Regions from separate parts of the Planococcus sp. VCh962 genome, predicted to be linked through region 2. Evidence: predicted binding sites of a transcription regulator. Region 2 holds the regulator's gene; the other holds the start of a gene.

What was found. The regulator LexA, encoded in region 2, represses DNA repair genes until DNA is damaged. The targets are predictions, from matches to a motif close to CGAACATATGTTCG.
Region 1: the regulator LexA is predicted to act here: its motif matches at 1,737-1,750, upstream of parE (DNA topoisomerase IV subunit B).

What each region holds. Positions count from the first base shown of each region.
Region 1 covers NZ_JBYLHS010000001.1:1,046,575-1,050,757, forward strand. The annotation lists gene parE (DNA topoisomerase IV subunit B) at 1-1,722, opposite strand, end outside; gene AC3AQ9_RS05310 (CoA-binding protein) at 1,845-2,252, opposite strand; gene plsY (glycerol-3-phosphate 1-O-acyltransferase PlsY) at 2,387-2,977, shown strand; gene AC3AQ9_RS05320 (HesB/YadR/YfhF family protein) at 3,002-3,301, shown strand; gene AC3AQ9_RS05325 (hypothetical protein) at 3,482-3,877, shown strand; gene AC3AQ9_RS05330 (hypothetical protein) at 3,970-4,183, opposite strand, start outside.
Region 2 covers NZ_JBYLHS010000001.1:352,071-356,253, forward strand. The annotation lists gene AC3AQ9_RS01795 (hypothetical protein) at 1-196, shown strand, start outside; gene AC3AQ9_RS01800 (hypothetical protein) at 244-438, shown strand; gene AC3AQ9_RS01805 (class I SAM-dependent DNA methyltransferase) at 520-1,251, shown strand; gene lexA (transcriptional repressor LexA) at 1,339-1,959, opposite strand; gene yneA (cell division suppressor protein YneA) at 2,126-2,443, shown strand; gene AC3AQ9_RS01820 (YneB family resolvase-like protein) at 2,440-3,093, shown strand; gene AC3AQ9_RS01825 (DUF896 domain-containing protein) at 3,151-3,384, shown strand; gene tkt (transketolase) at 3,472-4,183, shown strand, end outside.

The sequences.
Region 1 (4,183 bases), 690 kb from region 2:
CTGCAGCATATAGCCTTTGCCGACTTTTTTCGTCGATGCTTCAAGATCCGCTTCAGTCCAAGCGTAATCGATGACTTCTTTCTTGCCCACGCCTTTGGACACTTTATAAAGCGGCGGCAGGGCGATAAACACCTTGCCCGCTTCAATCAGCGGCTTCATGTAGCGGTAGAAGAACGTCAGCAGCAGCACTTGGATATGCGCGCCGTCCGTATCGGCATCGGTCATGATGATGATTTTGTTGTAGGCAATGTCATCGATGGAAAAATCAGCCGATACCCCTCCGCCGATGGCGTGGATGATCGTCGAGATTTCCTCGTTTTTCATGATGTCTTCCAATTTCGCTTTTTCGGTATTGACGACTTTCCCGCGGAGCGGCAAAATCGCCTGGAAGGTGCGGTCGCGCCCTTGCTTCGCCGAACCGCCGGCCGAGTCCCCCTCGACCAGGTACAATTCGTTTTTCGAAGCGTTCCGGGACTGCGCCGGCGTCAATTTGCCGGACAGCAAGACGTCCGATTTTTTCCGTTTCTTGCCGTTTCGCGCGTCTTCACGGGCTTTCCGGGCAGCCAATCGTGCCTGGGATGCGCGGATGGCTTTGCGGACCAGCGATGCACTGAGTTCCGCATTTTCTTCCATAAAGTACATCAGTTTCTGGGAAACGACCGAATCGACGATGCTTCTCGCTTCACTGGTGCCGAGCTTGCTTTTCGTCTGGCCTTCAAACTGCAAAAGCCCTTCCGGAATGCGGACGGATACGATTGCGGCCAATCCTTCGCGGATATCCGAGCCTTCCAAGTTTTTGTCTTTGTCTTTCAGCAAGTTGATTTTTCGTGCATAATCGTTGAATACACGCGTCATGGCTGCTTTGGCACCGGTTTCGTGTGTCCCGCCGTCACGTGTGCGGACGTTGTTGACGAACGATAAAATCGTCTCGGAATAGCCGTCGTTGAATTGGAACGCGAATTCCACTTCCATTTCGTCTTGCTGCCCTTCGATATAGGCCACTGGATGCAACACATCTTTTTCTTCGTTCAAATATGCGGCGAACGCCTCAATCCCCGTTTCGAAAAAGAACGTTTCTTCCGTATCAGTCCGTTTGTCGATCAGCTCGATTTTCAAGCCTTTCAACAGGAACGCGGATTCCCGCAAACGTTCACTGAGCGTCTCATAATTGTATTTGGTGGTCGAAAAAATCGTATCATCCGGCAGGAAATGGATGATGGTGCCGCTTTCTTTCGTTGAACCGATTTCTTCGAGCGTCGTGACCGGCTTGCCGCCGTTTTCAAAGCGCTGGCGGTATTTTTTGCCGTCGCGGAAAATGGTCACTTCCAGGAATTTGGATAAGGCGTTGACCACAGAAGCGCCGACTCCGTGAAGTCCGCCGCTTGTCTTGTAGCCGCCTTGCCCGAATTTGCCGCCGGCATGCAGCACGGTCAAGATGACTTCAGGCGTCGGCTTGCCGCTGCGGTGCATTCCCGTAGGCATGCCCCGGCCGTAGTCCCGGACGCTGATGCTATTGTTTTCATGGATCGTGACCGTGATGCGGTCACCGAATCCGGCAAGCGCTTCATCGACGGAGTTATCGACAATTTCATAGACCAAATGGTGAAGCCCTCTAGTGTCGGTCGAGCCAATGTACATACCCGGGCGTTTTCTAACGGCATCTAGGCCTTCGAGTACTTGAATCGCTTCTTCGTTGTATGCCGTGTTTTTTGTTTTTGCCATTAAGTTCCCTCCAACAAACATCTGTTCGTACTTTCTTCTTCTTATAATCGTACTGTTAACGCGTCCATCTGTCAATAATCATAGAAAAAGAGCGCTGGGCGCCCTTCATACCGCATACGGTCTTATTTTAGGATGGCGTGTTCCACTTTGATGCAGCGGTCCATGATGACCGTGTAACCGGCATCATTCAAGTCGTTAAACACATTTTCATCCACAACATTCAATTGTGTCCAAAACACCGGACAGTCGATTTGAACGAATTCTTTTGCCAGTTCCGGCAAAAATTCACTGCGTCTGAAGATATTGACGATATCAACAGGGTGTGGAATATCAGTCAGTGAAGCATAGCTCTTCTCACCTAATACTTCGTCAGCTGCAGGATTCACGGGGATAATGCGGTAGCCGGCTTTTTGCATGGCTTCAGATACCATATAGGAAGTCCGGTTCGGATTGGGGCTTAACCCCACAACTGCGATTGTTTTTGCAGAATCAAGGATTTTTTTGATTTCTTCACGGCTTGGATTGTTCACAAGAATCACCTGTCCTTTTTATTCTATCATACATGATTTCCTTTGGTATGGTGAACAAACAGACACATATTGTCCAAAGAACTCGCTTCGTGTTAAACTGAAAGCATAAATAGTATGGTTCAAAGGAGTTCAAAATGGATACATTTCTTCCAGTACTTTTAGCTTATTTGCTCGGCTCAATTCCTTCCGCTTTGTGGATTGGGAAAATTTTTTACAAAACGGACATCCGGACAAAAGGAAGCGGCAACCTGGGCGCTACCAACACGTTCCGGACATTGGGCGCCAAAGCCGGAATCGTCGTAACCGTACTGGATATACTGAAAGGGACAGCAGCGACATTGATTCCGCTTTATATGGATACCAATATACATCCCTTGGTTTTCGGTGTCATTGCCGTAGTCGGCCATATGTTCCCGGTTTTCGCGAAATTCAAAGGCGGAAAAGCGGTGGCAACGTCCGGCGGCATCCTGCTTGGTTATCAATGGCCCCTCTTTTTAGTGGCGGTAGCTGCACTGCTCATCACGCTGAAAATCACCAAGATGGTGTCGCTTTCTTCCATCATTTTGGCTGTAGTTGCTGTTATTTATACCACCATATACGCCATCTATACAGGAGATTATTTATTCCTGGCGGTCATCGTCATCTTGGCGACATTCATCATTTATCGCCACCGGGCAAACATTGCACGAATTAAAGCAGGTACGGAACCCAAAATCAAATGGTAATGTCAGGGAAAGGGCGTGCATAGAGTGAAGATCAAAATCAGTCAAGACGCATTCAAGTGGTTTCAAGAGGAAATGGAAGTTACAGCTGGAGAAGCGGTCCGTTTTTATGTCCGCTATGGCGGCTCAAGCCAGCTTCAGCCCGGATTCTCGCTTGGTGTCACCAAGGACGAGCCTGGAGAGGCAGCGGCAGCGGTTGAACAGGACGAAGTGACTTATTACGTCGAGCAAAGTGACGCCTGGTTTTTTGATGGCCACGATCTGCATGTCACGGTCAACGATGATTTGCAGGAACTGGATTATTCTTATGAGAAAGAAAGTGCATGATTCACATTTACCACTTCATATCGAAATTGGCCCGCACTGCTTCGGCAGTGTTTTTTTGTCTATTCACTGCCTTGGTTTAAGGGTATGGGGGGACTTTTCCGGTTTACTTCAGTAAAGCTAATCAGTTTCACTCTAAATGAAGTTGGAACAAATCAATCTTTTTGAAAGAAGGCAGCCCGAATGCGAATTCCACAAAAAGAATTTACGGACGAATTGAAAAGACAGATTGAGCATATTGAAACGGAATTGCAGAGGTATCTTGAAAAATGGCTTCTCCGTTACCAGCCGGCATTCCTGCAAAACTATATGATTCTGGATGCCGGCGTCGAAAAAGATGGGTACGATCCTTTCCAGCCAGACTATCGTTCTTCTCTTGTCGTTAGCATTAGTGATGAAAACGAAGAGTTGATCGACTTGCAAACCATCCCGATCTGGACGTGTGAACGCTATTTTTTCGGTTTTCCAGTCAATCAGAATTTCCCGCTCAGCCAAGGCATAGGAGAGCTGCTTGATGAGTCCTTGGAAGACATCAAAGCAGAATTACAAGAGTATATTGAGAATTTCCTGGAATCGTAAGGCCGTCAATTGCCGGGATCTTGGCCAGCTCCACGAAAAAAAACTGCCGGCACCTTTACTTCTGCCGGCAGTCTGGTAAGTACCTTATTCCTTTAGTGTAGATCAAAGCGGTTTAACTGCTCGATCATGCCTTCAGCTGCCAAGATCCGGCGCTGGCGGTCACCGAACAAATCAAAATGGGGATAGTCCCCGCGCAAATCCATCCACTCGGCTTTCAAGCCATATTGCTTCCCCCACTGCTCCAACTTTGTCAAATCACTGCAGCCTACTTTCGTGACCGTCGAACAGCCTGGAAAGCGGTCGTCA
Region 2 (4,183 bases):
CAACTCAACCGGACAGGCAACACGGGTATTGATCCAAAAAGTAGGAGTTACAGAATTAAAAAATATCCAGAGTGGTGTCCAAAACGGAACGATGTCTCATCAGGAAGCCATTCAAAAACTGGAACAGGATTTGACGGAAGAAGAGATGCTGGCATTGAAAGTCATCGCTTATAAACAAATATACGGTCAACAATAATATTGAGTTGTGGTAAACTAAAGGGAGCTTACAGAGGAGGTCAGTGAATGAAAACATTTCAAGTGGAATTCTATTTTGACCAAGGGAATACGATAGTCCTTTCTGTACAGGCCACGGATAAAGAGGCTGCTTTAGGGAAAATCCCTTCAAACGGAACTTATGACGTAACAGATGAAGCCAGCGGTAAAATTTATCGCATCACGATTAATCTTGTCAAGTATATCGTGGTCAACCAATCTTGATAAAAACAAGCATCGCTCAAGCAGCGCATGCTTTTTTTATACTTAAAATAAGAGATTTTTCCGACAAGGGGATGGGCATGAATGGAATTCAAAGGAGCCAGTGCGTATGATCAGAAAGATTTTTTAAATCAATTTCTGGCAAGAAGAAACCGGGAAGAAAGTCCGAATAATGCCATTGAAAGGCCAATCGTCATAGAATTGCTGGGAAAGGTGAAAGGCAGGAATCTACTGGATCTTGGATGCGGAGAAGGCAGCTTCGGTAAAGAGCTGTTATTGGCTGGAGCGGATCATTACACGGGTGTAGAAGGTTCGGATCAGATGGCTTGGCTGGCAAAAAATGAACTGAAAGGCACCAAAAGCGTCATTCTGCAAGAAACGATGGAAACTTATGCGTTTCCCCACAATGAATTTGATATAGTTATGTCCCGCTTTGCCATTCACTATGTTGCCGATATCCAAGAGCTGTTTAAAAAAGTGCATCAGGCGTTAAAAGATAACGGCAAATTTGTCTTCAGCGTTCAGCATCCTTTGACAACTTCTTCTTTTATCAGCAAAAAAGAAGGCGAAAAAAGAGGGAATTGGATTGTGGATGATTATTTTAATTCCGGCGAACGTAAAGAGCCATGGATGGATAAAATCGTCGTAAAACATCATCGAACCACCGAACAATATTTTAATGCCTTAGCGGAGGCAGGCTTTAAGATTGAGTCCTTGCGTGAAGGGGAACCTAAACGGGAAAATTTCAGCAGTGAAGCAGAGTACCGGAGGCGCAAAAGAATTCCGGTTATGCTGGCATTTTCTTGTGTTAAATAACTTGCATATTAATTGGAAAAACAAGCAATGGAATTTACGACGAACTCAAAATAAAAAAACGCTGAGAAGAAATTCTCAGCGTTTTTTTTATAGGATTTGGCGATAGACGCCAACCACTTTGCCCAGAATAGAAACTTGATCGACGATAATCGGATCCATCGAAGAATTTTCAGGCTGCAAGCGGAAGTAATTATCTTCTTTGAAAAAGCGTTTCACTGTTGCTTCATCATCTGCAGTCATCGCAACGACAATATCTCCGTTGTTAGCTGTCTGCTGCTGTTTAACTACAACGTAGTCACCGTTTAAAATACCAGCTTCAATCATACTTTCACCCATGATTTCAAGCATGAAAATATGGTCATCCTCGGTACCGTATGTCTGAGGCAGCGGGAAGTACTCTTCCACATTTTCGATGGCGGTAATCGGCAGCCCTGCAGTAACTTTCCCGATCAACGGAACATGCAACACTGGATTTCTTTCAATTAGCGCATCTTCTGTGCTAATGATTTCAATGGCTCTCGGTTTAGTCGGGTCACGGCGGATCAGTCCTTTGCTTTCCAACCGGGCCAGATGGCCGTGGACAGTCGAACTGGAGGCCAGGCCAACTGCTTCTCCGATTTCACGAACGGAAGGCGGATAACCTTTAGCACGAACTTCATCTTTTATAAAAGTCAAAATATCTTCTTGGCGTTTCGATACTTTTTTCAACAGTTTCACCTCTTTTTAGTTGTTCAGTATGTTTTTCTACCCATAGTATACCAACTTGGGATATGAAATGCAAACATAGGTTCGAATTTATTTGTTGACAAAAACACTTGTTCGCATTAATATAAGAACATACATTCCGAACACATATTCTTAGGAGGCGGTTCACATGACAATCATTCGAAAAAACTCTTATTTTACAGCATTATTTACGCTTATTCTTATATTCTCCATTTTTTCGGTAATCACCCATAACAATGAAAAAACACAAGTAAGCCACGTCCAAATTGAAGAAGGCGATACTCTGTGGACTTTGGCTGAATCATTCAGTGGAGACACTCCCCATCAGCAATGGATCGATGAAATTATGAAGGAAAACGGATTGACTACTGCCAAAATCGTTGCCGGCCAATCACTTAAGATTCCGAGTGACCAACTCAAATACACCCCAGATGAAACCATCAAGCTGGCAGGTGATGCAGAATGAAAAAAACTGCGTTAATTTATTGCCGCGTCAGCACCACGAAAGATACACAGGAAACTTCGCTCGAGAGACAGGAAGAAGAGCTGCTAAAATTTGCATTTGAACAAGGCTATATTGTGGACCAAATATTTTCTGATCAGCATAGCGGCTATGAAATGGACCGAGAAGGCTTGTTGGAAATGCTTAACTGCATCAAGACGGAAAAAGTAGATGCTGTTTTTATCCAGGATGAAACGCGTCTTGGACGAGGGCATGCCCGCATCGCGCTTTTGCATGTCATGAAAAAATACGGCGTGGAAGTCTACACTTTATCTGACCAAGGACCGATTGCCTTGAATGATATGGATGATATGGTGCTGGAAATTTTAGCGATCGTAGAGGAATACCAGCGAAAAATACATAACGCCAAAATTAAACGAGGCATGAAACGTGCTGTTGAAAACGGCTATAAACCCGAAAAGAATCTAAAAGGGAAAGGCAATCCGGAAGGAAGGGAGCGCCTTGATTTGCCGATTGACCAAATCGTCAGCTTAAAGGAAAACGGACTGACCTTCCATGAAATCGCCGTTACGCTGCAAGGATTTGGCTACCAGGCAAGCAAAGCGACTGTCCATCGCCGTTATAAAGAATTCGAACAAATGAAACAGGGCTAATATATTGCAGAAAACCATCTTCTTTTGTACGATATGTAAGAAGAAAGGTGGGGTTTGATGTTATCACCAGATAAATTAAATCGAATTAATGAATTATCACGAAAATCTAAAAAAGCGGGCTTGTCTATAGAAGAAGCAAAAGAACAATCTTTACTTCGTCAAGAGTATTTGCAGACATTCCGGAAAACGATGCGCGGAACCATTGAAAACGTAAAAGTGATCGATCCGAATGGCGACGATGTAACTCCAGAAAAAATCAAGAATATCCGGGAGAATAAGTATTTAAATTAATACTTATTCTCTTTTTCGTTGTATTCTTTTCTATTGTTGACTACACTAGTAAGGGATGAAATTTTGTTCTAGAGAGGATGTTTTTTTATGTCAAACCATGCAGATCAACTTGCAGTGACTACGATTCGCACACTTTCCATTGATGCTATCGAGAAAGCTAATTCCGGGCATCCTGGATTGCCTATGGGAGCTGCTCCTATGGCTTATACATTATGGACGAAACATATGCACCATAATCCGAAAAACCCTAAATGGTTCAACCGTGACCGTTTTGTCTTGTCGGCTGGACACGGTTCAATGCTTTTATATAGCTTGCTTCATTTGAGCGGTTACGGCCTTACATTGGATGAAATCAAAAACTTCCGCCAATGGGATTCGAAAACTCCAGGACACCCTGAATACGGCCACACAGAAGGCGTGGAAGCAACCACAGGTCCTCTTGGCCAAGGAATTGGTATGGCGGTTGGAATGGCAATGGCAGAACGCCATTTAGCGGCTACATACAACAAAGAAAACTTGAATGTTGTAGACCATCACACATTCGCTTTATGCGGAGATGGCGACTTGATGGAAGGCGTTGCAGGTGAAGCTATTTCACTGGCTGGCCATTTGAAGTTAAATAAATTGGTAGTACTTTATGACAGCAATGACATCTCATTAGACGGCGATCTTCACATGAGCTTCTCTGAAGATATTAAGAAACGCTTTGAGTCTTACGGCTGGAACTATTTGCGCGTTGAAAACGGCAATGAATTGGACGATTTGTCTGAGAAAATCGCTCAAGCTAAACAATCATCTG